DNA from 3 places in the Pseudomonas sp. AC355 genome. Region 2 is predicted to be linked to each of the others. Evidence: predicted binding sites of a transcription regulator. Region 2 holds the regulator's gene; each other region holds the start of a gene.
The links. The regulator FliA, encoded in region 2, starts transcription of late flagellar genes. The targets are predictions, from matches to a motif close to CTAAAGTTTNNNNNNNNNNNGCCGNTAA.

Region 1 (10,793 bases), 490 kb from region 2:
TGGCCGGTAATGCGGCGATGGATTACCTACAGGGCGAGATATTGCTATGGCTGGATGTCGGTGCCGGCATAGTAGCCGGTGACTGGCTTGTACAACTGCTGAACCATGCTCTGCGTCCAGAGGTGGGTGCGGTGGGAGCCAAGTTGCTGTCTGCAGACGGTCTTATCCATCATGCTGGTCTCTTGCTGGGATTGCGTGGCCCGGCGGGCAAGGCCTTCGAAGGACTCGAACTTGACGATGCAGGGTATATGCAGCGGTTGCAGGTAGAACAGAACTACTCTGCACTCAGCGGCGAGTGCCTGATGATCCGCCGGGAGTTGTTTGTCGAGCTGGGTGGATTTGATCTGGAGCCCTTGTTAGAGCGTTGGGTCGATGTCGATCTTTGTCTGAAGGCTCGACAGGCCGGTTACCTCAACGTGTGGACTCCGCGTGCGCAGCTGCTGATGGACGGCCAAGCCTCGCTTCCCGCCAGCAACGCGCAGGAAGATGCGATGTACGCTCGTTGGCTGCCCATTCTGGCTCGCGATCCTTCCTACAATGCTGGCCTTTCTCTGCAAGCCGAGCAAGGGTTCAAGCTGGCCGATCCTCAATTGGCCTGGCGGCCGTTGCAGGCCTGGCGGCCTGTTCCGACTATTCTTGCGCACCCGGCTGATCTCTACGGGTGCGGCAACTACCGGGTTATCCAGCCGTTCTCGGCGATGAAGCAGGCGGGCTTAGTCGACGGTGCCTTGTCGGTGGGCTTGTTGCATGTGGCGGACCTGGAACGCTACGAGCCCGATGTGGTGCTATTGCAGCGTCAGATTGGCGAGACTCGACTGGAGGCGATGCGCCGGGTGCAGGTTTTTTCCAACGCCTTCAAAGTCTATGAGCTTGACGATTACCTGCCCAACCTGCCGCTGAAGAATGCCCACCGCCAGCATATGCCGAAGGACATTCTTAAGTCATTGCGTCGCGGTCTGGCCTATGTCGATCGGTTTGTTGTCTCCACTGAGCCTCTGGCAGAGGCGTTCGCGGATTTACATACGGATATTCGAGTGATCGAAAACCGTCTGCCCGTGCAATGGTGGGGTGGTTTGCAAAGCAAGCGCCGGGTTTCTGCGCGACCGCGTGTAGGCTGGGCTGGGGGCTCGAGCCATACCGGCGACCTAGAAATGATCGCTGACGTAGTCAGTGAGCTGGCAGATGAGGTCGATTGGGTATTTTTCGGCATGTGCCCTGACAAACTGCGGCCCTATATGAAGGAGTTGCATGCAGGGGTCGAAATTAGTCGTTACCCGCAGGCCTTGGCGAGCCTGAATCTTGACCTGGCCTTGGCGCCTGTAGAGCAAAACCTGTTCAACGAGTGCAAAAGTAACCTGCGCCTGCTGGAGTACGGGGCTTGCGGTTTCCCAGTGATCTGCAGTGATGTGCGCTGTTATCAAGACGCTTTGCCTGTCACTCGGGTCAAGAACCGTTTCCGCGATTGGGTGGATGCCATACGCATGCACCTAGCCGACCTAGATGCCTGTGCGCAGGCAGGTGATGAGTTGCGCAGGGTGGTGCAGCGGGACTGGATGCTGTGTGGTGAAAACCTGACAGCCTGGCTCGGCGCCTGGACACCCGATTGATGTTCCGAATTTGTTGGGAAAATCAGGGTTGCCAAGTGGGCGACATTAAGATGCACATCCCAGCCCTTAGATAGCCACAGCGCTATGCTCATGATCAGACAGCAGTGTGAGATTGGGCCACCCTTCTTGTGATCAGGCGATTAACTGGAATATAAAATGAGCGATACTCAAGCAAGCGAAGCCAAACAAGTGAAAATGCCAGTTGAACTCAGTCAGGAAGAACAAGAGATCGTCACCTACATCATGAAAAATGGGTTGACGCTGGTGTCTTATCAGCGCCTGTGGGCGACATTGATGGCATGCAAGCACGCAATCGAGCGCAATCTTGAAGGTGACTTCGTTGAGTGTGGTGTCTGGCGTGGTGGTAATGCAATTCTCGCGGCGGCTATGTTTAAACTGCATAATTTTCCACGTAAGGTTTACATGTTCGATACCTTCAAAGGTATGACCGAGCCGACTGATGCAGACAAGTATTTTTCCAATGGCGAAAAAGTCTTAGACGTCTTTAGCAGTAAACAGCGTGATACGCACAACGAGATGTATTATTCCTCCATAGATGAAGTTAAAGATAACTTCATTAAGGCGGGGCTGCTCGGCGATAATATTATTTTTGTTGAGGGCGATGTGCTGAAAACCCTGGATGAGAAACACAATGTCCCTGAAAAAATATGTGTTCTCCGCCTTGATACAGACTGGTATGAATCCACCAAAAAGGAACTTGAAGTTCTCTATCCTCGGATCGTCATTGGTGGCTCAGTGATCATCGACGATTACGGCCATTTCACCGGATCCAAACAGGCGACTGACGAGTACTTTTCTGCTACGAAAAAGCGTCCGCTGCTCTGCTATACCGATTACACTGGCCGAATTGGCGTGAAATTCGACTGATGCCTTTTAGGCAGTTGTACTGACTGGGGGGGGCGAATTAGAAAAGTTCTTTTAAATCATCAAGTTGATTTTTATGGCCTGAATGGATCGCGACCTTTGATCCTCATTAAGGCGCATGGCAGTACGCTTTTCGCACCCGTTCGCACCGCCGCTTATCTAGCACAGCGACCGCCCACTACGTCCCTTTGATCGTGTACTGGCCTATGGGGCACGTTACTCCAGCACAAATATGCCCATCCGTGGGTGCGGCTCAGTTTTTCTGTGCGGTGTCCGTACAGCCTTATCTGAGTGGTGTTTGCGACAGCTATCTGCATCCCTCATCATTTTTCAGGTGGATTGTCGAGTCTGAGCCTACGACTTTCTACCTCTAGCATGAAGCGGTATTCAATATACTCCGGGTTCTCTGACCACCACGAGCCCGCTGTCGCCCGTTTAATCGAAAAGCCCGCCCGATGGAAAAGCATCAACCAGTTTTCCAGCGGGAGGCAGTTGAAGTGGGAGTAGAACCATACCCACTTTGTACTGTGCTGCGGCACTATTACCAATAGCACCCCATCGTCCTTGAGTGTCCTGTTGTACTGCCAGAGCTGGAACAGCGGGTTTAATGAATGCTCAAGCGTATGGCGTGTGGTGATGAAGTCTAGACTCTTCGGTAGGAAGTGCTCCGCAAATTCACTCATGTCGGCAGTGATATGCTTTCCTATTGCTAGGTCAGAAGGTGGGAAATAGTCGTAATAGGTAATGTCACGGCCCATTTCCTGAGCTTTTTTCACCAAATAGCTTGTCCCGCCAACGTCGACGCCGGTGCCCGCGGGCAGTCGCTCAAGTATCCAATCGCACGACATCTCTTTGGATTTTGTCCATGTATAGCCGAAATCCTTAAATTGATCTTTCAGCTCGGCCATGAATTCTGAGTAGATTGCCATGTTATCCCTAAAGAATTGAGCGCAGAGTTTCGGTCGCCGCCGGGCTGTTGGCGATGACGGATCGGGCAGATCATAGGTGCATCATTAAGCTGTCGCCAAGTGTAATCGCGGTTTCGGCGCAAGGACTCCGACTTTGCCAGCGGTCTCGCTCACGGCTCGAATGGCTGAGGCTCAAGAAATTTTCGCGTGGGTCGATAAGTTTAACGACGTCTTGGGACAGCGTGATTTTTGGCGGTCTGAGTGTCACTGGGAAAAAAATTTTGGCCTGGCCCTAAAGCTCCGATCCCTCAGGCCGATAAGCAATACGAACGCGAACTCAATGGCTGCCTGAGAAATGCAGGGCCCGATTCGCAAGCTCAGGCAAACAAGCTAGGTCACTACGGAGGACATCCATCATGGCTTTGACAGTCAATACCAACATTGCGTCCCTCAACACTCAGCGCAATCTGAATACTTCGTCCAACGCGCTCAACACCTCTTTGCAGCGCCTGTCGACTGGCTCGAAAATCAACAGCGCCAAAGACGATGCTGCCGGCCTGCAGATATCCAACCGTCTGAGCAGTCAGATCAATGGTCTGAACGTTGCGGTGAAGAACTCCAACGACGGCATCTCCATGGCGCAAACCGCTGAAGGCGCCCTGCAGCAGTCGACCAGTATTCTGCAGCGTATGCGTGACCTGTCGCTGCAATCGGCCAACGGCTCGAACAGCACCGAAGAGCGCAAGGCACTGAACTCTGAAGTTAATGAACTGAAGAAAGAGCTGAACCGTATCTCCAACACCACCACCTTTGGTGGCAAGAAGTTGCTGGATGGCTCTTTCGAGACCACCACCTTCCAGGTAGGTAGTGCGGCGAACGAAACCATCAGCGTCAAGATCGACGAGATGAGCACCGAGTCGCTGAAAGGTACTTTCAGCTCTGGTTCGATCACTGCCGCCTCTGTGGCAGGCAGCACTGCGGCAGCCTCCGGTGCGATGGCCATCAAGGTGACCATGGTTGGTGGCGAAGAGAGAACCTTCAGCACTACCTTTGCAAGTGGCGCGACAGCTGCTCAGCAGGTACAAGCACTGGCGACAGTTATCAACGACGCCAACATCGGTGTGGGTGCTTTCGTAAATGACTCTGGTGATATCGAACTGGTTTCTGCTGCCGGGTCAGGTTCAGTCGACGGCAATATCCAGGCCTTCTCTTTCGCTTCGGGCGCTACAGTTTCCGCAGCCAAGAGTGCTACTGGAACTGATATCAGCATCGCTGAGGTCACCACCGGTAACCTGGTAGACGACATCGATATCACCGATGTTCAAGGTTCGCAGAAGGCGGTCATCGTAATCGACCAGGCGATCCAAGCGATCGACTCGCAGCGAGCTGAACTCGGTGCTGTGCAGAACCGCTTCGAGAACACCATCGGTAACCTGCAGAACATCGCAGAGAACGTTTCGGCTGCACGTGGTCGGATTCAGGATACGGACTTCGCGGCAGAAACTGCGAACCTGACCAAGAATCAGATCCTGCAACAGGCCGGTACTGCGATCCTGTCTCAGGCCAACCAGCTGCCGCAGGCGGTGCTCAGCCTCCTGCAGTAAGCCAAATCGGCTAGGCTGCTTTAAACTCCGGGGGGAAGTGCATAGCGCTTCTCCCCGTTTTGCCTTGCGAGGTAAAAGAAATGGACATCGCAATAAATAGTTTGTCTCCAGTCTTGGCCAAGCCAGCTGGATTATCTGCGCCAGCGGTTAGCGCGACTTCGGCTGGAAAAGCCGATGAGCAGTCGTCGAGTGCTGCGGCCGTTGAAGATACTGGTCGGATGTACGAGCAGGTGGACGAGGCCGTCACGTCGATCCAGAGTTTCGTGCAAAACATTCGTCGTGATTTGAATTTCAGCGTCGATGACTCTAGCGGTCGGGTTGTGGTCAAAGTGACCGACGGTGCTTCTGGCGAGGTTATTCGCCAGTTGCCATCTGAGGAGGCCCTTCGACTGGCCGAGAACCTTGAAGAGGTTCGTAGCTTATTGTTCAAGGCCGAAGCCTGAAATGGCTCGCTTCTTGAATGCCCGAATGGGGTGAATGGACGAGCGCCAATATGGTGACGAGGGGGAATTATGGCTGTTAGCGGTATTACGACTGGCATCAACTCGGGGCTACCCATCGGCGAGCTAGTAACCGCCATGGTAAATGCCGAAAAAGCGCCTAAGGAAGCACAGCTCGCCCGCCTCTCGAGCTCGACCACCACCAAGCTGTCCGGACTGGGTCAGCTCAACAGCGCGCTGGGCGAATTCCAGACCGCGCTCAAAGATCTCAATAGCGCGACCCTGTTCGAGAAACGTACTGCTACCTCGTCCAATACCAGCGCCCTGACGGCTACCGCCGGCAAGACGGCTTCGCCTGGTTCCTATGAGATTGAGGTCAAAAGCTTGGCCACGGCCAGCAAGGTCGCAACCCAGGCTTTGGGCGCCACGTTCAAGAGTGGCGATGACGAGCAGACTCTGAGTGTCAAGATCGGTGAGAGCGGGACTGCGGTCGATGTGACAATCGCTGCTGGCTCCGATCTGAATAGCATCCGTGATCAGCTCAATACTGCGCTCAAGGGCAAGGGTGTAAGCGTCAGCACCATCAACGACCCTGCCACTGGCAAGTCTCGACTTGTGTTCAGCGGCAACGAAACGGGAAATGGCAAGGATGTCATCGTGTCCGGAAGCGGTGACCTCGCCGCGCTTAGCGTTGATGGTCGGACTAAGCTTGATCCCGCCGATACTCAGGGCGCGGGCTACATCGTCCAAGCGACCAATGCTCAGTTCTCTGTGGACGGCCTGGCTTTGAGCAGCCCGACCAACTCGGTCAAGGGCGCTATAGCTGATGTCTCTTTTGAGCTGGTCGGCAAGACCGATGACAAACCCTTGACGCTCAAGGTCGGTGAGGACGGCGCGGGCGTCAAGGCGGGCATCAAAAAGTTCGTGGACGCCTACAACAAGCTGATCACCACGACCAATGATTTGACCCGGGTTACCAAGGTGGGGGAAGACGGGACACCTCTAGTTGGCGGGCTTGTCGGCGACTCGACGATTCGCAACCTGCTCAGTGGTGTGCGCAACGAGCTGGTCAATCCAACCGGTACCGGTGCGTTCAAGGTCTTGGCGGACTTGGGGATTACCACTCAGAAAAACGGCACCTTGAAAATTGATGACACCAAGCTCGATACAGCCATGAAGGGGGACTTCGATGCTGTTGGTTCGTTCTTCTTGGGTGATACCGGTTTGATGAAGCGTCTCGATGGGCAAGTTGCGGGTTACAGTCAGACAGGTGGCATTCTCTCACAGCGGATGCAGGCGCTTGAGTCTACTCGCAGCGATATCAAGAAGCAGACTGATGATCTGAACCTGCGCGTCGACAAGATGCAGCAGCGTCTGCTCTCCCAGTTCTATGCGATGGACTCGCTGGTGGGCCAGCTAAATGGTACCAGTAGTCAATTAGAGAGCGCCCTTTCCAACCTCCCTGGTGTCGTGAAGAAGAGTAGATAAATGAATACGCCTATCGATACCTACAAGAGCGTCAAGACCAGCCAGCAGGTCACTCCCTACCAAGCAGTGCAGTTGTTACTGGATGGTGCCATCGAGCGTGTCTCTCTTGCCCAGCTGGCGCAGCAGCAGGCCAATCCAGGTTTGCGTGGCGAGGCGGTAAGCGCCACCATCTCCATCATCGCTGTACTGCAGTCCAGCTTGGACAAGGAGCTCGGGGGCGAACTGGCCCAGAACCTGGATAACCTCTACGACTATATCAATCGCCGTCTGGTGGGTGTGGCGCTGGATGACACTCCGCGCCGGCTCGAGGAAGTGCAGGCTTTGTTGTCGCAGATTCGTGATGCCTGGAAAGCGATTGGCCCAGAAGTTGAGCCGACGGCGAGCTGACCGCTATAGGACGAGCCATCACGCCTTGTCTAAGGGTGTGCCCGCATCTATGCCCAAGTGGTCGACTGCAATATGCGCGCTCGATTATTTCGACGGTAATAATGATTAATCCCCGCTAAAGCTCACGCCCGCCATGCCGATACATTGAGTATTCCCGCTGTACACTGGAGTACATTCAGCATGAACGCCATGGCCGCTATGCGTCAGTATCAAAACGTCAACACTCAGGCTCAGGCTGTCGATGCTAGCCCGCATCGTCTGATTCAGATGTTGATGGAGGGTGGTTTGACTCGTTTGGCTCAGGCGCGTGGTGCAATGGAGCGTGAGCAGTTCGCAATGAAAGGCGAACTGATAGGCAAGGCCATCGGCATCATCGGTGGTCTGCGTGCCGGCTTGAACCTGGAGCAGGGTGGCGAACTGGCCGAGAATCTGGATAACCTGTACGACTACATGACCCGTCGTCTGCTTGAGGCTAACCTGAAGAATAGCGTCGAGCCGCTTGATGAAGTTGCCGGTCTGCTGCGTAATGTGAAAACCGGTTGGGACGCAATCGCCCAGTGACAGGCATGCGTGAAAGGAGCATCCCCATGAATACATCTGTTCAGCGCTTGCAGAACACCGGTACCGCGATGCGTCAGGCGTTGTCCACTCAGGATTGGGCCGCCATCGGCGAGCTAGATCTGCAGTGCCGCCAGGCTGTCGAAGACGCTATGGTCGACGCGGCGAATGATGACGGCGCTTTACGTGCCCGTATGCAGGAGCTATTGGATCTGTACAAGGATCTGGTGAGCGCTTGCCAGAACGAGCGTCAGCGACTGGCTGGTGAGCTGATTCAGTTGAATCAGTCGCAGCAAGGTGCCAAGGTTTATCAGCTTTTTGGCTGAGATGCCCTATCAAGTAATGGGCTAAGGCGGGGCTCCGCCTTGTCCGCTAATCGCCTTAAGATGTTACCCTCCTGTCCATAGGCTCTCTTGGACATGCTTCGATATTCCTCGCTTGATCCCTGCTTGATAAAAAACACGTCATTAAATTGACTAAGCGCCAATAATTGACTTTACTGCTGGCCAAATGCTGGCGCTAAAAGGCGTTAGTTGGCTTTTTCTTTCTGGGCCAGACCAACTATGTGGCGTGAAACTAAACTTCTGCTAATTGACGACAACCTCGAGCGGCGCCGTGATTTGTCGGTGATTCTTAATTTCCTGGGTGAAGATCATCTGGCTTTCGGCAGCAGTGACTGGCGTGGCGTAGTGGATCAAGTCGAGTCCAGCAGAGGTGTTCTTAGCGTGCTGCTCGGCGAGGTTCGGCTCAAGGGTGGGGCGTTGGATCTGCTCAAGGAGTTGGCTGCCTGGGACGAGTTTTTGCCCGTGCTGATGATTGACGAGCATGCCGTCGGTGACTGGCCAGAAGAGTTTCGTCGCCGGGTGCTCGCGACGCTGGAGATGCCGCCCAGCTACAACAAGCTGCTCGATTCTCTACACCGTGCCCAGGTGTACCGCGAAATGTACGACCAAGCCCGTGAGCGCGGTCGGCAGCGTGAGCCAAATCTGTTTCGCAGTCTGGTGGGTACCAGTCGAGCCATCCAGCACGTGCGGCAGATGATGCAGCAGGTCGCTGATACTGAAGCCAGTGTGTTGATCCTCGGCGAGTCAGGCACCGGCAAGGAAGTGGTCGCTCGCAACTTGCATTACCACTCCAAACGCCGTGAAGCGCCCTTCGTACCTGTTAACTGCGGTGCGATCCCTGCGGAGTTGCTGGAAAGTGAACTGTTCGGGCATGAGAAGGGGGCGTTTACCGGCGCCATCACTACGCGTGCAGGGCGCTTCGAGCTGGCCAATGGCGGTACGCTGTTTCTTGATGAAATCGGCGATATGCCGCTACCGATGCAGGTCAAGCTGCTGCGCGTGCTGCAGGAACGCACGTTTGAGCGAGTAGGCAGCAACAAGACCCAGAACGCCGATGTGCGCATCATTGCAGCCACGCACAAGAATCTTGAGAACATGATCGAGGGCGGCAGCTTCCGCGAGGATCTGTATTACCGCCTCAACGTGTTCCCCATCGAGATGGCACCGCTGCGCGAGCGTATCGAAGATATTCCGTTGTTGATGAACGAGCTCATCTCTCGGATGGAGCACGAGAAGCGTGGCTCCATTCGCTTCAACTCGGCTGCGATCATGTCGCTCTGCCGGCATGACTGGGCTGGTAACGTCCGTGAGTTGGCGAACCTGGTCGAACGCATGGCGATCATGCATCCCTATGGGGTGATCGGCGCGGGCGAACTGCCAAAGAAATTTCGTCATGTGGACGATGAGGACGAGCAATTGGCCGCTAGCTTGCGCGAGGAGCTGGATGAGCGTGCAGTGCTGACATCCGCTTCATCGGGTATGGGCTCGCCTGCCATGCTGCCGGCCGAAGGGCTGGATCTGAAGGACTATCTTGGCAGCCTGGAGCAGGGGCTTATCCAGCAGGCGCTGGATGACGCAGGCGGGATCGTGGCGCGTGCTGCCGAGCGGCTGCGTATTCGCCGCACCACCCTGGTCGAGAAGATGCGCAAGTACGGTATGAGTCGGCGCGAGGACGAGGCAGGGGACGAGTAAGCCACTGGCCGACTTGAGAGGTGGGCGCGGCGATTTGCTACAGCCCACCGACAACGTTCCCCGCATTGAAAGACTGTACAGCTCGTCAGTCATTCAATTGACGCTACTGACCTAAAAAAATCCCTATCTTTCTGAAAATAAAGGATTTTATTTTCAGGCATGAGTATTGCTATCTCCTTGGCAAATGACTGTCCTATGACGGCTCGCCACGCGAGAGAGCGCAATGAAACCAAGCCCGCATCTACATGCCCAGATAGAGTCTATAGCGCCCGCACAGGCGGAGCGTGTGGGTCTTGAGCAGTCGCTGGCGTTGTTCGAGCAGATGTCGAGCCGGCTCGGTAGCTCTTACGACCTCCTGGAAAACCGCGTCAATGAACTGACTGGCCAACTGGCCCACGTCAGCGAGCAACGCGTGCAGGAACTGAATGAGAAGGAGCGTCTTGCTCACCGCCTGCAGAGTCTGTTGGATCTGCTGCCGGGTGGCGTGGTGGTGATCGATGGGCAGGGTGTCGTGCGTGAGGCCAATCCGGTTGCTCGCGATATGCTTGGTGAGCCGCTGCTTGGCCGGTTGTGGCGCGAAGTAATTGCGCAGCGCTTTGCGCCGCGCCAGGACGACGGGCACGAGATTTCGCTGACGGACGGCCGTCGGCTATCGATTTCCACGCGTTCGCTGCAAGGTGAGCCAGGGCAATTGGTGCTTCTTACCGACCTGACGGAAACCCGTCGTCTGCAGGATCAGCTCTCCCGCCATGAACGCTTGAGTGCTTTGGGGCGCATGGTCGCCTCCTTGGCGCATCAGGTGCGCACTCCGCTATCCGCTGCGCTCCTGTATGCCAGTCACCTGACTGAGCAGGTATTGCCAGTAGAACAGCAGCAACGC
Region 2 (10,793 bases):
TTCTGCTGGCGGCCGGGCCGGTTCGGGGAATGCTCTCGCGTTTCGCCCGGTTGGCCGTCCCGAGCATGCATGTTCTGGCGTACCAGGAAATTCCGGACAACAAGCAGGTCACCATCGTTGCGACGGTGGGGCAGAACTAATCGAGGGTACGGGCCATGCAGGTCAAACGCTTTTTTGCCGCCGATATGCGCCAAGCCATGAAGCTGGTTCGTGATGAGCTGGGCGCTGATGCGACCATCATCGGTAACCGCCGCGTGGCAGGTGGCGTGGAGTTGACGGCCGCACTCGATTATCAGGTTCAACCCGCTCCGGCGCGGCAACCGAATCCGGCCCTGGAGGCCGAGCTGCGCAAGACGCAGTCGCGCATCGCCTCCGCTCAGGCCGAGCTGAGCACCCGTGCGCAGCTCGATGCCGGTAAGGATCGTCAGCTGTTCGCCGAAGCGCCGAGCGTGGCACCAGCCGACAGCCTGGACGCCGTACTCGAGCGTCAGCAGAAGAAGCCGGCCTCGGCTTCGGTCGACCAGTCTGCCCTGGAATCCATGCGCTCCGAATTGCATGGCTTGCGTGAGCTGATCGAAATGCAGATGGGTTCCATGGCCTGGGGGCAGATGCAGAGCCGCCGCCCACAGCAGGCCGCCCTGTGGCGCCGCCTGCAGCGCATGGGTTTGCCGGCTGACCTGGCACGCACACTGCTTGAGCGCGTTGCCTCGCTGAGCGATCAACGCCAGGCCTGGCGTATGGTGCTGGCGCACCTGGCACACTCAATTCAGACGCCTAAGCAAGAGCCGATGGAGGAGGGCGGTGTGATCGCCCTGGTCGGCCCGGCTGGCATGGGCAAGACCACCACCCTGGCCAAGCTCGCGGCACGCTACGTACTCAAGTACGGCGCTGCGAATATCGCGCTGGTGAGTATGGACAGCTACCGCATCGGTGCTCAGGAGCAGCTCAAAACGCTGGGCCGTATCCTTGGCGTTTCCGTGACCCACGTTGATCCAGGTCAGTCATTGACTCAGGCGCTGGCGCCGTTGGTGCGCAAGCGAGTGGTTCTCATCGATACTGCTGGCCTGCCAGCCAACGACCCAGCGCTGCGTATGCAACTGGAGACCCTGGCAAGCCGAGGCATCAACGCCCGCAATTATCTGGTGCTGGCTGCAACCAGCCAGGCGCAAGTTCTCAAGGCGGCGTATCACAGTTACAAGCGCTGTGGGCTGGCCGGCTGCATTCTGAGTAAACTGGATGAGGCAACCAGCATGGGAGAGGTATTGGGTCTGGCTATTAGCCACCGTCTACCGGTAGCCTATCTGGCAGACGGCCCGCGAATTCCGGACGATGTACATGTGCCGCGCAGCCATCAGTTGGTCAGCCGTGCTGTAGGCCTGCAGGCTCCGGATGAACCGAGTGAGGATACGATGGCCGATATGTTTGCCGGGTTGTACCAAGACCCGGCACGACGCGCAGGATGATCATGCAGGTGTGGCGAAGCGCTGGCTGTGGTCGTTCCAGCAGCGCACAATGGCCATGTGGCTCTAAAGCGAAGTTAGACAAGGTGTATAGATAACATGGGTATGCATCCCGTACAGGTGATCGCGGTGACCGGCGGCAAGGGCGGCGTTGGCAAGACCAATGTGTCGGTGAATTTGTCGTTGGCGCTGGCGGATCTCGGTCGGCGCGTCATGCTCATGGATGCTGACCTGGGGCTGGCCAACGTCGATGTATTGCTCGGCCTGACGGCCAAGCGCACCCTGGCTGACGTCATCGACGGCCAGTGCGAGCTTCGCGATGTTGTCCTGCAGGGTCCGGGTGGCATTCGTGTCGTGCCGGCGGCCTCCGGTACTCAGAGCATGGTGCAGCTTACGCCCATGCAGCATGCCGGTCTGATCCAGGCTTTCAGTGATATCAGCGACAACCTCGATGTACTGATCGTGGACACCGCCGCGGGCATCGGCGACTCGGTGGTGAGCTTCGTACGTGCTGCGCAGGAAGTGCTGGTGGTGGTATGTGACGAGCCGACCTCGATCACCGACGCTTACGCGCTGATCAAGCTCCTCAATCGTGACCACGGCATGAACCGTTTTCGGGTGCTTGCCAATATGGCGCATAGCCCGCAAGAGGGCCGTAATCTGTTTGCTAAGCTGACCAAGGTGACCGACCGTTTTCTGGATGTTGCGCTGCAGTACGTGGGCGCAGTGCCTTATGACGAATCGGTACGCAAGGCCGTACAGAAACAGCGTGCGGTATATGAGGCGTTCCCTCGTTCGAAGTGCGCGCTGGCGTTCAAGGCGATTGCCCAGAAGGTTGATGCGTGGCCATTGCCGGCCAACCCGCGAGGCCACCTGGAATTTTTCGTTGAACGCCTGGTGCAACAACCGACTGCAGACACGGCTGTATGACGACAGCCTCTGGACTCCGTATGTACAGCAAGGCAACAGCACGAGATTCACAGCATCAGTTGATTGAGCGTTACGCGCCATTGGTCAAACGCATCGCCTACCACCTGTTGGCGCGTCTGCCTGCCAATGTGCAGGTGGACGACCTTATTCAGGCCGGCATGATTGGCCTGCTTGAGGCATCGCGTAAATACGACGCCGGTAAGGGCGCCAGTTTCGAGACGTTCGCGGGTATCCGTATCCGGGGTTCGATGCTTGATGAGGTGCGCAAGGGTGATTGGGCGCCGCGTTCGGTGCACCGCAACAGCCGGATGGTCAGCGACGCAATCCGAAAAATTGAAGCGAGAACGGGAAGAGACGCTAAAGATCAGGAGGTTGCTGCCGAACTCCAATTGAGTCTCGAAGATTACTACGGCATTCTTGGCGACACGTTGGGTAGCCGCCTGTTCAGTTTCGACGATCTGTTGCAAGAAGGCGAAAGCGGTGGGCTGCAGGAAGACACAAGCTCCTTGCTGCAAGGGCCTTCGCATGAACTGGAAGACAATCGTTTCCAGGCAGCGCTGGCCGACGCTATCAGCAATCTGCCGGAGCGTGAGCGGTTGGTGTTATCGCTGTATTACGACGAGGAGTTGAATCTCAAGGAAATCGGCGAGGTACTGGGGGTTAGTGAGTCGCGGGTCAGCCAATTACACAGTCAGTGTGCCGCGCGTTTACGCGCACGGTTAGTGGAATGGCGCGCATAAGGAATTAGCAGGGCGCTGGAAAAACACAGTGAACGCAGCAAAGCCGGGCGCAATAGTTTTGCGGCGTTCCGCCAGGCCGGTTTCACGATTTATAAGCGCTTCAGAATGCTGATGGCGTTTTAGGACTGTACGGAGGTCGACTTGGACAAGAACATGAAAATCCTCATCGTCGATGATTTCTCGACGATGCGCCGGATCATCAAGAATCTTTTGCGTGATTTGGGCTTTACCAATACGGCGGAAGCCGACGATGGCGTCACGGCCTTGCCGATGCTGCAAAGCGGCAGTTTTGACTTCCTAGTGACCGACTGGAACATGCCGGGCATGAGCGGAATCGATCTGCTGCGCGCGGTGCGTGCGGATGAACGCTTGAAGCAAATGCCAGTGTTGATGGTAACGGCAGAAGCCAAGCGTGATCAGATCATCGAGGCCGCTCAGGCTGGTGTGAACGGCTACGTGGTCAAGCCATTCACCGCCCAGGTGCTCAAGGAAAAGATCGAAAAAATCTTCGAGCGGGTCAACGGCTGATGTCTGCCGCGAGGTTGTTATGGAACACGAAGATTCTCAAGAGGCCGACCTCGAGTCGACTCTGAAAAGCAATGCCCGCCAACTGGTAAGCAGCCTCGAACAAGGCAACTTTGGCGAAGCGGTACAGCTGATCAATGAACTGAACAAGGCACGCGACCGTGGTCTTTACCACGAAGTCGGCAAGCTCACGCGTGAGCTGCACAACGCCATCGTCAATTTTCAGCTTGACCCTCGGGTGCCCCACGCCAATGAAGTCTCACAGATATCTGACGCGACGGAGCGGCTCAACTACGTCGTGACCATGACCGAGCGTGCGGCCAATCGCACCATGGATCTGGTCGAGCAGAGTGCACCACTGGTCAATGATTTGAGCAGCGAAGCCGATGCTCTGAGCGAAGATTGGGGGCGTTTCATGCGCCGTGAAATGGGCGCTGAGGCTTTCCGTGAGTTGGCCAAACGCATCGAGCTGTTTTTGGCGCGCAGCCAGCGTGACAACAGCAAACTGTCCGGGCACCTCAACGACATTTTGCTGGCGCAGGACTATCAGGATCTGACCGGGCAGGTGATCAAACGCGTCACCCAGTTGGTGACCGAGGTAGAGAGCAATCTGCTGAAACTGATGCTGATGGCCAGCCAGGTCGACCGTTTCGCCGGCATCGATCACGATCACAATGAATTACGTGTAGAGCAGAACAAACAAAAAAATACGTCCCATGGTGAAGGTCCACAGATTCATGCCGATAAGCGTGATGACGTCGCATCGAACCAGGACGACGTCGACGATTTGCTGTCCAGCCTGGGATTTTAGGAGCACGTCATATGAGCTTCGGCGCCGATGAAGAAATCCTCCAGGATTTCCTGGTAGAGGCCGGCGAGATTCTCGAGCTGTTGTCCGAGCAGTTGGTGGAGCTGGAAAGCCGCCCGGACGATATGAATCTGCTCAACGCGATTTTTCGGGGATTTCACACGGTAAAAGGCGGGGCAGGCTTCCTGCAGCTCAATGAGTTGGTGGAATGCTGCCATATTGCCGAGAACGTGTTCGACATCCTGCGTAAGGGTGAGCGTCGCGTCGACTCCGAGTTGATGGACGTAGTGCTCGAAGCGCTGGATGCCGTCAATGGCATGTTCACCGAAGTACGCGAGCGTGTTACGCCGACGCCGGCTTCTCCCGAGCTGCTGGCAGCGCTGGCACGACTCGCTGAGCCTGCTCCTGCCGCAGGGTCTGTTGCGGTTGCTGCAGCTATGCCTGTTGAATCAGTAGCCCAGGCCGCCCAAGCAGAGGCGGACATCACCGACAGTGAGTTCGCACAGCTCCTCGATGCTCTGGACGACGAACCACAACCGCAAGCGAGCGCTTCGGACGACGAAATCAGCGACGATGAATTCGAGTCGCTGCTCGATCAGTTGCATGGCAAAGGTCAGTTCGCGGCTTCGGCGACAGCCGCTGCCGAAACGGCCGCGCCTGTACCGGCCAGTGTCTCGAGCAGCGCCAATGGCGACGACATCACCGATGACGAATTCGAGGCTCTGCTCGATCAGTTACATGGCAAAGGCCAATTCGTCGCTGCTGCGGTAGAGGCGCCGGCACCGACGGCTCCTGCTGCGTCCGCCAGCTCTGCGGCGCAGAGCGATGAAATCACCGATGACGAGTTCGAGTCGCTGCTCGATCAGCTGCACGGCAAAGGTAAGTTTGTCGAACCAGCGGCGATCGCTGCTGTTGCCCCAGCTGCGGCGCCGAAACCTGTAGCCAAACCCGCTGTGCCGGTAGCAGCCAAGGCTGTACCAGCACCGGCGACCAAGGTCGAGCCTGCTAAAGCCGCTGCCGTAGCGCCGGCCGCTGCTCCAGCTCCTGCTCCAGCGAATGAAGCGGAAACCACCGTGCGGGTCGATACCGCGCGTCTGGACGAAATCATGAACATGGTCGGCGAGCTGGTGCTGGTGCGTAACCGCCTGGTGCGCCTGGGGCTCAACAGCGGCGACGAGGCCATGTCCAAGGCTGTGTCTAACCTCGATGTTGTGACCGCCGATCTGCAGACCTCGGTCATGAAGACCCGCATGCAGCCGATCAAGAAGGTCTTCGGGCGTTTCCCGCGCTTGGTTCGTGACCTGGCTCGGCAACTGAAAAAAGAGATCAACCTGGAACTGGTTGGTGAAGAGACGGATCTCGACAAGAACCTCGTCGAAGCCCTCGCCGATCCATTGGTTCACCTGGTGCGCAACGCGGTTGACCACGGCGTGGAAAGCCCGGAAGAGCGCGAGGCTGCCGGAAAGTCGCGTACCGGTCGCGTGGTGCTGTCTGCCGAGCAGGAAGGCGATCACATCCTGCTGATGATCACCGATGATGGCAAGGGCATGGACGCCGACGTGTTGCGCAGCAAAGCCGTAGAAAAGGGTTTGCTGGACAAGGACGCGGCCGACCGCCTGACCGATCTGGAATGCTACAACCTGATCTTCGCACCCGGCTTCTCGACCAAGACCGAGATTTCCGACGTGTCCGGCCGTGGCGTCGGCATGGACGTGGTGAAGACCAAGATTTCCCAGCTCAACGGCACGGTCAACGTGTTCTCGCAGAAAGGCCAGGGCTCGAAGATCGTCATCAAGGTGCCCCTGACCCTGGCAATCATGCCGACGCTGATGGTGATGCTCGGCAACCAGGCGTTTGCCTTCCCGCTGGTCAACGTCAACGAGATCTTCCACCTCGACCTGTCGCGCACCAACGTGGTCGACGGCCAGGAAGTGGTGATCGTGCGCGACAAGGCATTGCCGCTGTTCTATCTCAAGCGCTGGCTGGTCAGTAAGGCTGCCCACGAAGAGCAAGGCGAAGGCCATGTGGTGATTCTCACCGTCGGCAATCAGCGTATCGGCTTCGTCGTCGATCAACTGGTCGGCCAGGAAGAGGTGGTGATCAAGCCGTTGGGCAAGATGCTGCAAGGCACGCCTGGCATGTCGGGTGCGACCATCACCGGTGACGGGCGCATCGCCCTGATTCTCGACGTGCCAAGCATGCTCAAGCGCTACGCACGGCGTATCTGATTGTCCGCAGCACGGCCTCTGCCGTGCTGCTTAGGAGTGTTTATGGTTGTCAAGGTACTGGTGGTCGACGACTCCGGCTTCTTCCGCCGCAGGGTCTCGGAGATCCTCTCGTCCGATCCCAACATCACCGTGGTCGGCACGGCCACCAACGGACGTGAGGCCATCGATCAGGCGCTGGCACTCAAGCCGGACGTGATCACCATGGACTACGAGATGCCGTTAATGGACGGCATTACGGCCGTGCGCAGCATCATGCAGCGCTGTCCGACACCGGTATTGATGTTCTCCTCGCTCACCCACGAAGGCGCTCGGGTCACCCTGGATGCGCTGGATGCCGGGGCGGTGGATTTCCTGCCGAAGAACTTCGAGGACATCTCGCGCAACCCGGAGAAGGTCAAGCAACTGTTGTGCGAGAAGGTGCACAGCATTTCGCGCAGCAACCGCCGGGGGATCGGCGCGGCGTCCCTGACGCCGCCTGCCGGCGGTAGCCTGAGCCGACCTGCCAGCACTTCGAGCACACCTGCACCTGCCGCGCGGCCACAACCAAGCGTCAGCCATCCGCCGGCCGAGCGTCATTCGTCCGCCGCTAGCTCCGCGCCCAAGCGCAAGGCTTACAAGCTGGTAGCGATCGGTACCTCGACGGGTGGCCCGGTTGCCCTGCAGCGGGTTCTGACCCAGTTGCCAGCGAATTTCCCGACGCCAATCGTATTGATCCAGCACATGCCCGCAGCCTTCACCAAGGCCTTTGCCGAGCGTCTGGACAAACTCTGCAAGATCAACGTCAAGGAAGCCGAAGACGGCGATATCCTGCGCCCCGGGCTGGCCATTCTGGCACCAGGCGGCAAGCAGATGATGATCGACGGGCGCGGCACCATCCGCATCCTGCCCGGTGACGAGCGCCTGAATTACAAGCCTTGTGTGGATATCACCTTTGGCTCGGCGTCCAAGTCCTACAACGACAAGGTGCTGGCCGTGGTGCTCACCGGCATGGGCGCCGATGGTCGTGAAGGCGCTCGCTTGCTCAAACAGGGTGGCAGCCAGGTATGGGCGCAGGACGAAGCCAGTTGCGTGATCTATGGCATGCCCATGGCGATCGTGAAGGCGAATCTGGCGGACGCGGTGTACCCGTTGGATGACATCGGCCGGCATCTGGTCGAGGCCTGCCTCTGATGGATGTACTGAGCCTGATCGGTGTCATCCTGGCATTCGTCGCCATTCTTGGCGGCAATTACCTGGAAGGCGGTCATGTCTCGGCACTGCTCAACGGCCCGGCGGCGCTGATCGTGATCGGCGGCACGCTGGGAGCGGCCTTGCTGCAAACACCGGTCACCGTATTCAAGCGCGCCATGAGCATCCTGCGCTGGATTTTCTTTCCACCGCAGATCGATCTGTCCGGTGGCATCGATCGGGTAGTGAACTGGAGCATGACCGCGCGCAAGGAAGGTTTGCTCGGCCTCGAGGCTGTAGCTGACGGCGAAGCCGATCCCTACGCACGCAAGGGCCTGCAACTGCTGGTCGATGGCGCCGAGCCGGAAGCCATCCGTAGTATTCTCGAGGTTGACCTCTACACACAGGAAAGCCGCGACATACAGGCTGCCAAGTTCTTCGAGTGCATGGGCGGCTACGCGCCGACCATCGGCATCATCGGTGCGGTCATGGGGCTGATCCACGTGATGGGCAACCTGGCCGATCCGAGCCTGCTCGGTGGCGGGATCGCCGTCGCTTTCGTCGCCACCATCTACGGTGTGGCCATCGCCAACCTGCTGCTGTTGCCGATTGGCGCCAAGCTCAAGTCCGTGGCCATGCGCCAGTCGGCTTATCGGGAGATGTTGCTCGAAGGCATCCTGTCCATCGGAGAGGGTGAAAATCCGCGCTCCATCGAGTTGAAGCTGCAAGGCTTCATGAGCTGACCATGGCTCGCCGACGTCGTCACGAAGAGCATGAGAATCACGAGCGCTGGCTGGTGTCCTACGCGGACTTCATCACGCTGCTGTTCGCCTTCTTCGTGGTGATGTACTCGATTTCCTCGATCAACGAGGGCAAGTACAAGATCCTTTCGGAAACCCTGACCGGTGTATTCAACCAGCCGGATCGTTCGATCAAACCCATTCCCGTGGGCGATGAGAGGCCGCGTACCACCGAGCCGGATCGCTCGATGGTCGACGAAGAGTCAGCCCAGCAGATCGCCGCTTCTACACTGGAGAATATCGCCGACAGCATTCGTGATGCGTTCGGCGGGCTGCTGCAGAGCGATCAATTGAAGGTGCGCGGCAATGAGCTGTGGATCGAGATCGAGTTGAGCTCCGGTCTGCTGTTTCCCAGTGGCGATGCGCTGCCGAACGATATGGCTTTCGAGATCATCGAGAAGATTGCCAAAATCCTGGCGCCCTACGGCAACCCCGTGCATGTGGAAGGTTTTACCGATAACCAGCCGATCAGAACTGCGCAGTTTCCGACCAACTGGGAGCTGTCTACTGCACGCGCTGCCAGCATCGTGCGGATGCTGGCCATGGATGGCGTCGACCCGTCACGCATGGCCGCCGTAGGCTATGGCGAGTTCCAGCCAGTAGCCGACAACGCCACGGCAGAGGGCCGGGCACGCAACCGTCGGGTGGTACTGGTGGTCTCGCGCAATCTCGATGTGCGGCGTAGTGTAAGTGGTGTGGGTAGTGCCAATGCCCAGCCTGACACGGCTCTGCAGCGGGCTGGCACGCAACCTGCTTCAGCGCCTGCAGTACAGGCTCCAGCAAATGGGGCCGTCAATTCCCCGTCGCCTGCCCAATGAAGTGGGCACTCAGTCTCGGCCAGGCGCAGCCTGTTCCGGGAGGATGAAGAGTATGAGAGTTTGGGCTGTAGCCAATCAGAAAGGCGGTGTGGGTAAAACCACCTCGTCCATCGCCCTGGCAGGTTTACTGGCGGATGCTGGCAAGCGTGTGGTGGTGGTCGATCTCGACCCGCATGGCTCGATGACCAGCTATTTCGGTCACGATCCCGATAGCCTGGAGCGCAGCGTCTTCGACCTCTTCCAGCATCAGGGTAACGTGCCTCAGGAGCTACCGAAGCAGTTGTTGCTACCCACCAGTCATGAACGAATTTCCCTGCTGCCATCGAGCACGGTTCTCGCCACGTTGGAGCGTCAGTCTCCCGGACAGAGCGGCCTTGGTCTGGTGGTCGCCAAGAGCCTGGCGCAACTGTGGCAGGACTTCGATCACGCGGTGATCGACAGTCCGCCGCTGCTTGGCATATTGATGGTCAATGCCCTGGCTGCCTGCCAGCAACTGGTGATCCCGGTGCAGACCGAGTTTCTCGCGGTGAAAGGCCTGGAGCGCATGGTCAGCACCCTGGCGATGATCAACCGTTCGCGTAAGCATGCTTTGCCTTACACCATCGTACCGACCCTGTTCGACCGTCGTACCCAGGCGTCGATGTCCACCTTGCGGTTGCTCAAGAGCAGCTATCCGGAGACGCTCTGGCAAGGCTACATTCCGATTGATACTCGCCTGCGTGATGCCAGCCGGGCAGGGCTGACGCCTTCGCAGTTCGATGGCAACAGCCGCGGCACGATTGCCTACCGTGCGCTGCTCAAGCATTTGTTGGCACAACAACCTGCGTCTCAGGTGGCCTGATCCATGATGGCTGGTTATTCTGCACAAACTGGCTCAAGTCTGCCGCCACTGCGGCCGATAGCTCATACAGGTCTCCATTGCGGGTTGCATTCATGAGTCGTTCAACTGCCACTGCCACACGGCCCCAGCTGGCACTGCAGTCCTACCTCGATGGTTTGCTGCAAGACGCGGCGGTCGAGCTCGAACTGGAGCTTGCCGAGAACAGCCTCGATGAGTTCGAGGCTGCTGTGCTTGAGGAGCAGATTCGCGATGCCCAGACGGTGCCGCGTGTCGAAGCCACGCCCCTGACGTTGGTGCAGCCGGTTGCCGAGGTGATTGTCGAGCCGGTCGTCGAGGCTTTGGCTCCGGTGTTCGTCGAGCCGATTGCCATGCCGACGGTGGTGGAACCTGTGGCCGAGGTGCATCGCCCGGCGCCACAGATCGCCTCGGTACTCGCCGACGGTCGCCCCGAGTGGGCTGAAGAGCCGTTCGAATGC
Region 3 (10,793 bases), 410 kb from region 2:
AGCGCTGCGTAGCCTGCAACCTGTGCGCCGTGGCGTGCCCGGTGGGCTGCATCTCGCTGCAGAAAGCCGAAACCGAAGACGGTCGCTGGTACCCGGACTTCTTCCGCATCAACTTCTCGCGCTGCATCTTCTGCGGCCTGTGCGAGGAAGCCTGCCCGACCACGGCGATTCAGCTCACCCCGGATTTCGAGATGGGCGAGTTCAAACGTCAGGATCTGGTCTACGAGAAAGAAGATTTGCTGATCTCCGGCCCTGGCAAATACCCCGACTACAACTTCTATCGCGTGGCCGGTATGGCCATTGCCGGCAAGCCGAAAGGCGCTGCGCAGAATGAAGCCGAGCCGATCAACGTCAAGGGGTTGTTGCCATAATGGAATTCGCCTTCTATTTCTCAGCAGGGGTCGCGGTTGCCTCGACCTTTGGCGTTATCACCGGCAAGAATCCGGTGCACGCCCTGCTCTACCTGATCATTTCTCTGCTCGCCGTTTCCATGGTGTTCTTCAGCCTCGGCGCGCCATTCGCTGGCGCGCTGGAAATCATCGTTTATGCAGGCGCGATCATGGTGCTGTTCGTGTTCGTGGTGATGATGCTCAACCTTGGCCCGGCCTCCGTGCAGCAGGAACGCACCTGGCTGACACCGGGTATCTGGATCGGCCCGGGGCTGCTTTCCGCCGTGCTGCTGGGGCAGTTGCTGTACGTGCTGTTTGCCGTACCGAGTGGCGCCACCATCGGCCATACCACGGTCGATGCCAAAGCCGTCGGCATTCACCTGTTCGGCCCTTATCTGCTGGCCGTTGAGCTGGCTTCCATGCTGCTGCTCGCCGCGCTGGTCGCCGCCTATCACCTGGGCCGCAACGACATCAAGGATGCTACGCCATGAACGGTATTCCAATGGAGCACGGCCTGGCGCTGGCCGGCGTGCTGTTCAGTCTCGGTCTAGTCGGCCTGATGGTGCGTCGCAACATCCTGTTCGTGCTGATGAGCCTGGAAGTGATGATGAACGCCGCCGCCCTGGCGTTCGTCGTGGCGGGTGCACGCTGGGGACAGGCTGACGGGCAGATCATGTTCATCCTGATCATCGCCCTGGCGGCTGCCGAAGCGAGCATCGGCCTGGCGATCCTGCTGCAGCTGTATCGCCGCTTCCATACCCTCGATATCGACGCAGCCAGCGAGATGCGCGGATGAACTTCTTATTCCTGACGTTACTGTTCCCTCTGGTTGGCTGGTTCATCCTGGCTTTCTCCCGCGGCCGTTTTTCAGAAACGCTCGCAGCGATCATCGGCGTTGGCTCGGTAGGTCTTTCGGCGCTGACCACCGCGCTGATTATCTGGCAGTTCAATACCGCGCCTCCTTTAAATGGCGTGTTCACCCAGACCTTGTGGCAATGGATGAGCGTCGAGGGTCTGGCACCGAGCTTCACCCTGTATCTGGACGGTCTGTCGTTGACCATGCTCGGCGTGGTCACCGGTGTGGGCTTCCTGATTCACCTGTTCGCCAGCTGGTACATGCGAGGTGAAGAGGGTTACTCGCGTTTCCTCTCCTACACCAACCTGTTCATCTTCAGCATGCTGCTGCTGGTGCTGGGCGATAACCTGATGACCCTGTTCTTCGGGTGGGAAGGCGTAGGCCTGTGCTCCTACCTGCTGATCGGCTTCTATTACAAGCATGTGCCCAACGGTAACGCGGCGCTGAAGGCCTTCATCGTCACCCGCATCGGCGACGTGTTCCTGATGATTGGCCTGTTCCTGCTGTTCCTCAACCTCGGCACCCTGAACATTCAGGAGCTGATGGTGCTGGCCCCGCAGAAATACGCAGCCGGCGATACCTGGCTGTGGCTGGCGACCCTGATGCTGCTCGGCGGCGCGGTCGGCAAATCCGCCCAGTTGCCGCTGCAGACCTGGCTGGCCGACGCCATGGCTGGCTCCGACCCCGGTTTCGGCGCTGATTCACGCCGCCACCATGGTCACCGCAGGCGTCTACCTGATCTCCCGTACCAACGGCCTGTTCCTGCTGACCCCGGAGATTCTCCAACTGGTCGGCATCGTCGGCGGCGTGACGCTGGTACTGGCAGGCTTCGCCGCTCTGGTGCAGACCGACATCAAGCGCATCCTCGCCTATTCGACCATGAGCCAGATCGGCTACATGTTCCTCGCCTTGGGCGTTGGCGCCTGGGACGCGGCGATCTTCCACCTGATGACCCACGCGTTCTTCAAGGCGCTGCTGTTCCTCGCCTCCGGTTCGGTGATCCATGCCTGCCACCACGAGCAGAACATCTTCAAGATGGGCGGCCTGTGGAAGAAGCTGCCACTGGCCTATGCCAGCTTCATCGTCGGTGGCTCGGCTCTGGCGGCGCTGCCGCTGATCACCGTGGGCTTTTATTCCAAGGACGAGATCCTTTGGGAAGCCTTCGCCAGCGGCAACTCCGGCCTGCTTTACGCCGGCCTGCTGGGCGCCTTCATGACCTCGATCTACACCTTCCGGCTGATCTTCATCGCCTTCCATGGCGAACAGAAGACCGAAGCCCATGCCGGTCATGGCATCGCTCACAACCTGCCGCTGCTGGTATTGATCGTGCTGTCGACCTTCATCGGCGCCTGGATCACCCCGCCGCTGGCAGGCGTGTTGCCGCAAAGCGCCGGCCATGCCGGTGGCGAAGCCAAGCACAGCCTGGAAATCGTCTCGGGCTGCATCGCCCTGGCCGGCATCCTGCTGGCGGCCATGCTGTTCCTCGGCAAGCGCAGCTTCGCTACCGCTGTCGCCAACAGTGCGCCGGGGCGTTTCCTGTCGGCCTGGTGGTTCGCTGCCTGGGGCTTCGACTGGCTCTATGACAAGATTTTCGTGCAGCCCTACCTGTTCCTCTGCCGCGTGCTCGCCCGCGACCCCATCGATGGTGCCATCGGCATCATCCCGCGCCTGGCGCGTGGCGGGCATGGTGTGCTGAGCCGCAGCGAGACCGGGCAGCTGCGCTGGTACGCCATCTCCATCGCCGGGGGCGCCGTGCTGGTGCTCGCCGCCGTGCTGGTGGCCTGACCGATGATCTCGAATACTTTTTCTAAGGAATCCCGTCCGTCATGATTCTGCCTTGGCTAATCCTGATTCCCTTCATCGGCGGCCTGTTGTGCTGGCAAGGCGAGCGCTTTGGCGCCACCCTGCCACGCTGGATCGCCCTGCTGACCATGTCCCTGCTGTTTGGCCTCGGCCTGTGGCTGTGGGGCACCGGCGACTTCAGCCAGGCGCCTGCGCCGGGTGCCGAACCGCGCTGGGCTCACGAGTTCCAGGTGCGCTGGATCGAGCGTTTCGGCATCAGCATTCATCTGGCGATGGATGGCCTGTCGGTGCTGATGGTCACCCTGACCGGCCTGCTCGGCGTGCTCTCCGTACTCTGCTCGTGGAGCGAGATCCACAACCGTGTCGGCTTCTTCCACCTCAACCTGATGTGGATCCTCGGCGGTGTGGTGGGTGTGTTCCTGGCCATCGACCTGTTCTTGTTCTTCTTCTTCTGGGAAATGATGCTGGTGCCGATGTATTTCCTCATCGCGCTCTGGGGTCATAGCGGCAGCCCTGGCAAGAGCCGCATCACTGCGGCCACCAAGTTCTTCATCTTCACCCAGGCCAGCGGTCTGGTGATGCTGGTGGCGATCCTCGGCCTGGTGTTCGTGCACTTCAACCAGACCGGCGTGTTCACCTTCAACTATGCGGATCTGCTCAAAACCCAGCTGTCGGAAGGCACCGAGTACCTGCTGATGCTCGGTTTCTTCATCGCTTTTGCGGTGAAGTTCCCGGTGGTGCCCTTCCACTCCTGGCTGCCGGACGCTCACGCCCAGGCGCCGACCGCCGGCTCCGTGGATCTGGCCGGTATCCTGCTGAAAACTGCGGCCTACGGCCTGCTGCGCTTCGCACTCCCGCTGTTCCCCAATGCGTCGGTGGAGTTCGCGCCCATCGCCATGGGCCTGGGTGTGTTCGCGATCATCTACGGCGCGTTGCTGTCTTTCGCGCAGACCGACATCAAGCGCCTGGTGGCCTACTCCAGCGTGTCGCATATGGGTTTCGTGTTGATCGCCATCTATTCCGGCAGCCAGATCGCCCTGCAGGGCGCCGTGGTGCAGATGATGGCGCATGGTCTTTCGGCTGCTGCGCTGTTCATCCTCTGTGGCCAGCTCTACGAGCGCCTGCACACCCGTGACATGTGCGAGATGGGCGGCATTTGGGCACGTATGTCCTGGCTGCCGGCATTGAGCCTGTTCTTCGCCGCCGCCGCACTGGGTCTGCCGGGCACCGGCAACTTCGTTGGCGAGTTCCTGATCCTGATCGGCAGCTTCCCGACCGCTCCGTGGATTACCGTGATCGCGGCGACCGGCCTGGTACTGGGCTCGGTGTACTCGCTGATCATGATCCATCGTGCGCATTTTGGTCCGGTGAAGAACGACAGCCCACTGCCAGGTCTGCAATTTCGTGAACTGAGCATGGTGCTGTGCCTGGCCGTGCTGCTGATTCTGCTCGGCGTTTACCCGCAGCCGGTGCTCGACACTTCCGCCGCCAGCATGCAAGGCGTGCAGCAGTGGTTCAGCGGCGCCCTCAATCAACTCGCTTCGGGCCAGTAGACGTTATGGAACATCACGCTGTGGAATTCACCACCCAACACCTGATCGCCCTGCTCCCGCTCCTGGTCACCTGCGCCACCGTGGTCGTGGTGATGCTGGCCATCGCCTGGAAACGCAGTCATGCAATGACCTTCGTGCTCTCGGTGATCGGCCTCAACGCGGCGCTGCTGTCACTGCTGCCAGCCATCGGCGTCACCCCGCTGCAGGTCACGCCGCTGATGCAGATCGACACCTTCGCCTGCTACTACATGGCCCTGGTGCTGATCGCGACACTGGCTTGCGTGACCCTGACCCACGCCTACCTGGGCGAAGCGACGGTCGACGATGGCAAGACCAAGGGCTACCCGCGCAACCGCGAGGAAATGTATCTCCTGCTGCTGCTCTCCGCTGCCGGCGGCCTGGTGCTGGTCAGCACCGAGCACCTGGCGGGCCTGTTCATCGGCTTGGAACTGCTCTCGGTACCGACCTACGGGATGATCGCCTACGCCTACTTCAACAAGCGCTCCCTGGAAGCTGGTATCAAGTACATGGTGCTGTCGGCAGCCGGCAGTGCCTTCCTGCTGTTCGGCATGGCGTTGCTGTATGCCGACGCCGGCAGCCTGAGCTTCGCAGAAATCGGTGCCAGCCTGGCCGGTGCCAGCGGAAGCCAACTGGTACAGATCGGCATCGGCATGATGCTCATCGGCCTGGCGTTCAAACTGTCCATGGTGCCGTTCCATCTGTGGACGCCAGACGTCTACGAAGGTGCTCCAGCTCCTGTGGCTGCGTTCCTGGCCACGGCCAGCAAGGTTGCGGTGTTCGCGGTGCTGCTGCGCCTCTATCAGCTCTCCCCGGCCACCGCCGGTGGTTGGCTGAACGATCTGCTGACGGTCATCGCCATCGCCTCGATCCTGTTCGGCAACCTGCTGGCTCTGGTACAGAACAACCTCAAGCGTCTGCTCGGTTATTCGTCCATCGCCCACTTCGGTTATCTGCTGGTGGCGCTGATTGCCAGCAAGGGCCTGGCCGTGGAAGCCATTGGCGTGTACATGGCCACCTACGTGCTCACCAGCCTTGGCGCGTTCGGTGTGATCACTCTAATGTCCACGCCTTACAACGGCCGTGATGCTGACGCGCTGTACGAGTACCGCGGTCTGTTCTGGCGCCGTCCATACCTGACGGCGGTACTCACGGTGATGATGCTGTCGCTGGCTGGTATTCCGCTCACCGCAGGTTTCATCGGCAAATTCTACGTGATTGCCGCAGGCGTCCAGGCGCAGCTCTGGTGGCTGATCGGTGCGATGATTCTGGGCAGTGCCATCGCGGTGTTCTACTACCTGCGGGTGATGGTCACGCTATTCCTGGCCGAGCCCAATCTGCATCGCCATGATGCCCAGTTCAACTGGGGCCAGCGTGCCGGTGGGATCATGCTGATCCTGGTAACCATTCTGGCCTTCATCCTCGGCGTTTACCCGCAACCACTGCTGGAGCTGGTGCAACAGGCCGGTCTCGGCGCCGCGCTCTGACCGCAACGCAACGAAAAATGGCTGCCACTGGGCAGCCATTTTTCATCCAGCATCGAAAGCGGGCCGGGCAGCCGCAGACAAGCCATCACGTAGCCTGCCGCTGAGCGAAGCGATGCGCAGGATGGGTTTGAAGACGAGTACGCTCACTCGCGGGGCTACCGCTCCCGGGTTTCGCTTCGTTCTACCCAGGCTACCCATGATCCGATGGCTCTGCGTGACAACAAAAAACGGCTGCCCAAAGGGCAGCCGTTTTGGTTTGTGTCAGCTCTTATTCAGGCAATCTGACCGTCTTCTTGCCGGCGCTGAACAGGTTCCAGCTAGCCACGAACAATGCGGCGATCAGCGGGCCGAGAACAAAGCCGTTGAGGCCGAACAGCGCCATGCCGCCCAGGGTAGAGATCAAAATCAGGTAATCGGGCAAGCGAGTGTCCTTGCCGACCAGGATCGGTCGCAGGATGTTATCCACCAGGCCGATTACCAGCACGCCGAACAGGGTCAGTACCACGGCCTGCCAGATGCTGCCGCTGAGGAACAGGTAAATGGCAACAGGAGCCCAGACGATGCCGGCGCCTGCAGCAGGCAGTAGCGACAGGAAGGCCATCAATACACCCCACAGCAGTGGGCTGGGAATGCCCAGCACCCAAAAGATCAAACCGCCCAGTGCACCCTGTACCGCTGCTACCACGATATTGCCTTTGACCGTCGCGCGAACCACCCGAGTGAATTTGATCTGCAAGCGGCGCTTGGTGTTGTCGCCCAGCGGAACTGCCATACGGATATCACGCACCAGCTCCTGGCCATCACGCAGCAGGAAAAACAGCAGATACAGCATGATGAAGAAGCTGATCACGAATTGAATGGTGCCCTGGCCAATGGAGAACACCTTGGTAGCCAGGTACTGGCTGCCGGCTGCGGCGCCGCTGGATATCTGCTCACGCAGGCCGTCCAGGTTGCCCATGCCGATGCGGTCGATCTGCTGCTGCAGAAACGCAGGAAGCATTTCCTTGGTGCTGGTAACGTAGGCACCGACATCCAGCTCGCCCGACTCGATACGCTGATAGATGCTGGTGCCCTCCGCCACCATCGCCGAGGTGATGAAGATCACCGGCAAAATCGCCACTAACAGGCAAATAACCAACGTCAGCAAAGCCGACAGGTTGCCGCGCCCGCCAATGCGCCGGGCCATACGCCGTTGCAAGGGGGCGAACACCACCGCCAGCGCCACCGCCCAGAACACCGCGCCGTAGAACGGCAGCAGGATCCAGATGAAGGCGATCGTCACGAGGACGAGCAGCAGGATGAAGGTTTTCTTTTCGAGGGAGGTAGTGGGCATGGTCGGATCACAGAAGGGGTATGCCCGTTAGTCTGCTGTGGTCCGGACAAAGTGCGAGAAACTTCTCCAGAAGGGCATCCCTGCCCGCAAGGCTCAGATTCTGAACTGACGTACCAGTTGCTCCAGGCCCTGCCCCAGCTGCGCCAGGCTGCGTGCCGTCTGCGCGCCCTGGCGGGTTTCGTCGGCGACACTGTCCACCGCGCCGGCGATCTGATGCACGCTGCGGTTGATCTCTTCGGCGACTGCGGTCTGCTCCTCGGCGGCGCTGGCGATCTGCGCGTTCATGGCATTGATGGTACCGATCAGCCCGGCGATGGCATCAAGCGAGGCACCCGCTTTGTTGGCCTGTTCACTGGTGATGTCGCCGGCATCGCTGGACTGGCGCATGGCATTAACCGCATCCCGGGTGCCGCTCTGCAGGCGGTCGATCATGCCCTGAATCTCCTGGGTACTTTGCTGGGTGCGGCTGGCCAGCGCTCGCACCTCATCGGCAACCACGGCGAAACCACGGCCAGCCTCGCCGGCACGTGCTGCCTCGATGGCCGCGTTGAGGGCCAGCAGGTTGGTCTGCTCGGCGATCGAGCGGATCACGTCGAGCACGCTGACGATGGAGTGAACGTCCTTTTGCAGGTTATCGAGTGACGTGCCGCTACCGCGAATGTCGCCAACCAAGGAATGAATGCGGGCAATGCTGCCGTCGACCACCTGTTTGGCCGCCTGACCTTCGCGATCAGTCTGCTGGGCAGCTTCCGCAGCCCCTTGGGCACTCTTCGCCACTTCGTGAGCCGCAGCGGACATCTCGTTGATCGCCGTGGCTACCTGATCCGTCTCATGACGCTGGCGCTCCATGGCCTGCTCGGAGCGCTGCGCCTGGGCGGCAACCTGACCGACCAATTCGGTCAGTTGTCCGGTCATGTCGGCGATCTGCCGTACCAGGCCGTGCACCTTGTCGACGAAACGGTTGAACGAACCGGCCAACTCACCCAGCTCATCACGGCTGGTTACCGGCAGGCGACGAGTCAAATCCCCGTCCCCGGCCGCGATATCGTCGAGATTGGCCTTGATCTGCTGCAGCGGACGCAGGAAGGTGTTGGCGAGAATCGCGCCGACCACCCCGAAGACCACCAGCAGCACCACAGCGATCACCAGGATACTGGTGATGATGGTGCTCACTCGCTGATCAATACCCTCACGCACAGCAGCGATCTGCGCCTCAACGCCGTCCAGATTGATCGCCGTGCCGAGCGCCATATCCCATTTCGGCAAGTAATAGCTGTAGGCGAGTTTGGGCACCTGGATCGATTCGTTGCTAGGCAGCGGTGAGGAATAATTGACGTAGTAACTGTTGTCCTTGGCGACACGCACCAACTCACGGTTGACGTAGACACCATTGACGTCCCGCCGGTCAGTGAGGCTCTTGCCGACATCCACTGGGCTGTCGCTGCGAAACAACCTGACGACGTTGGAGTCGTGACCGAAGAAATAGCCGTCCTTGCCGTATTTGATCTTCGACAGGATAGCGATAGCTTGCGCGCGGCTGGCCAGGTCGCCGTTGGGAGCAGCTTCATAGAGGCTCTGTACGGCACCGAGGGCAATCGAACTGTAGTTCTGCAGTTCGTTGCGCTTTTCATCCAGCAGGCGCTCGCGGGTCTCGGCGACTTCCTCCTCAGCCAGGCCATATAGCACTTTGGCGGCAGCGCCACTGAGCACCAGGGCGAACAGCAGAACGGGAACCAGTGCCAACAGCACGACTTTGGACTTCAAGGTCAGGCGCATTGTTATTTTCCTTGTGGCCAGGCGAAGCCAACGGGAAAGGCTTCTACTCACGTCATCGGCAGGCGCCGGCAAACCTTAAGTTCGCGAGCAGCCACGCGGAAACTGCGCCTGTCGTGCTACAGCACCATCGCAGCCACCCAGCCAAACACCATCAATGGCAGGTTGTAGTGCAGGAAGGTGGGCACCACGGTGTCCCAAATATGGTTGTGCTGGCCGTCCACGTTCAAGCCGGAGGTAGGCCCCAGGGTCGAGTCAGAAGCAGGCGACCCGGCATCGCCCAGAGCCCCCGCAGTCCCGACTATGGCGACGGTGGCCAGTGGGCTGAAGCCCAGCGCCATGCACAGCGGCACGAAGATCGCTGCGATGATGGGCACCGTGGAGAATGAAGAACCGATACCCATGGTCACCAACAGGCCGACCAGCAGCATCACCAGCACACCCAGCCCCTTGCTGTCGCCAATCCACTGGGCACTGGCATCGACCAGCCCCTTGACTTCGCCGGTCTCGCGCATGACCTCGGCGAAGCCCGAAGCAGCGATCATGATGAAACCAATCATCGCCATCATCTTCATGCCTTCAGTGAACAGGTCATCGGTTTCCTTCCACCGCACGATTCCCGAGGCGGAGAACACCACAAAACCGAGCAGTGCACCGATGATCATGGAGTCGAGCCACAACTGAGCGGCGAAGGCGACAACCACCGCAACGCCAGCCACCAGCAGGCTGCGTGCGCTGTAGGCAACGCCTACACGCTCTGTGCGTTCGACCATCGCCAGGTCGTAATGGCGCTTGCCGCGATAGCTGTACAGTGCCAGCAGCAGGCCTGTGAACATCCCCAAGGCGGGAATCAGCATGGCATGGCTGACGTTCACGCCACTGACATCCGCGCCGCTGCGAGCTACGTTGGCCATCAGAATCTCGTTGAGAAAAATACTGCCAAAGCCTACTGGCAGAAACATATAAGGCGTAACCAGTCCGAAGGTGATCACGCAGGCGATCAGCCGCCGATCAATCTGCAACCGAGTGATGACGTAAAGCAGCGGCGGTACCAGCAAGGGGATGAAGGCGATGTGGATCGGCAGGATATTCTGCGAGGAGATCGCTACCACCAGCAGTAGCCCCACCAGCATCCACTTCAGCGAACCGCCACCGCCACCGCGTGCATCCTGACGGCCGACCAGCACCAGCGCCTTGTCGGCCAGGGCATGGGCCAGCCCGGATTTGGCAATGGCCACGGCGAAGGCACCGAGCAAGGCATAGGAAAGCGCCACGGTGGCACCACCACCCAAGCCCTTGTTGAACGCCGCCAGCGAGCCTTCGATGCCCAGGCCGCCGATCATCCCGCCAGCCAGCGCACCAACGATCAGCGCCACCACCACATGCACCCGACAAAGGCTGAGAATCAGCATGATGCCGACGGCGGCGATAACTGCGTTCATGAATGGCTCCTGGAATCGCCGCGCAAGCCACGGCCCATTGGGGTGGCCGCCAGGGGCGGCAGGCCACAAAAAGCGTCGCACTCTGCCGGAAGCTGACCTAGGTGTCAAAAATCGGCGCAGGCGTTACGGTCAGATTCAC

Region 1: a site for FliA is predicted at 3,693-3,720, ahead of ACZ0AI_RS01335 (flagellin). Genes of this name have one in related genera too.
Region 3: a site for FliA is predicted at 9,268-9,295, ahead of ACZ0AI_RS05540 (methyl-accepting chemotaxis protein). Genes of this name have one in related genera too.

What each region holds. Positions count from the first base shown of each region.
Region 1 is NZ_OZ409843.1:257,906-268,698, forward strand. Features, by position in the region: gene ACZ0AI_RS01320 (glycosyltransferase) at 1-1,607, shown strand, start outside; gene ACZ0AI_RS01325 (TylF/MycF/NovP-related O-methyltransferase) at 1,764-2,495, shown strand; gene ACZ0AI_RS01330 (methyltransferase domain-containing protein) at 2,816-3,421, opposite strand; gene ACZ0AI_RS01335 (flagellin) at 3,817-5,004, shown strand; gene ACZ0AI_RS01340 (flagellar protein FlaG) at 5,085-5,447, shown strand; gene fliD (flagellar filament capping protein FliD) at 5,517-6,932, shown strand; gene fliS (flagellar export chaperone FliS) at 6,933-7,319, shown strand; gene fliS (flagellar export chaperone FliS) at 7,500-7,880, shown strand; gene ACZ0AI_RS01360 (flagellar protein FliT) at 7,907-8,203, shown strand; gene ACZ0AI_RS01365 (sigma-54 dependent transcriptional regulator) at 8,441-9,913, shown strand; gene ACZ0AI_RS01370 (sensor histidine kinase) at 10,137-10,793, shown strand, end outside.
Region 2 is NZ_OZ409843.1:750,582-761,374, forward strand. Features, by position in the region: gene flhA (flagellar biosynthesis protein FlhA) at 1-140, shown strand, start outside; gene flhF (flagellar biosynthesis protein FlhF) at 156-1,463, shown strand; gene fleN (flagellar synthesis regulator FleN) at 1,551-2,390, shown strand; gene fliA (RNA polymerase sigma factor FliA) at 2,387-3,130, shown strand; gene ACZ0AI_RS03630 (chemotaxis response regulator CheY) at 3,284-3,658, shown strand; gene ACZ0AI_RS03635 (protein phosphatase CheZ) at 3,678-4,466, shown strand; gene ACZ0AI_RS03640 (chemotaxis protein CheA) at 4,478-6,691, shown strand; gene ACZ0AI_RS03645 (protein-glutamate methylesterase/protein-glutamine glutaminase) at 6,734-7,861, shown strand; gene ACZ0AI_RS03650 (flagellar motor protein) at 7,861-8,601, shown strand; gene motD (flagellar motor protein MotD) at 8,604-9,476, shown strand; gene ACZ0AI_RS03660 (ParA family protein) at 9,529-10,317, shown strand; gene ACZ0AI_RS03665 (CheW domain-containing protein) at 10,410-10,793, shown strand, end outside.
Region 3 is NZ_OZ409843.1:1,158,913-1,169,705, forward strand. Features, by position in the region: gene nuoI (NADH-quinone oxidoreductase subunit NuoI) at 1-371, shown strand, start outside; gene nuoJ (NADH-quinone oxidoreductase subunit J) at 371-880, shown strand; gene nuoK (NADH-quinone oxidoreductase subunit NuoK) at 877-1,185, shown strand; partial or broken gene nuoL (NADH-quinone oxidoreductase subunit L) at 1,182-3,030, shown strand; gene nuoM (NADH-quinone oxidoreductase subunit M) at 3,072-4,601, shown strand; gene nuoN (NADH-quinone oxidoreductase subunit NuoN) at 4,607-6,106, shown strand; gene ACZ0AI_RS05535 (AI-2E family transporter) at 6,375-7,439, opposite strand; gene ACZ0AI_RS05540 (methyl-accepting chemotaxis protein) at 7,533-9,215, opposite strand; gene ACZ0AI_RS05545 (Na+/H+ antiporter family protein) at 9,332-10,654, opposite strand.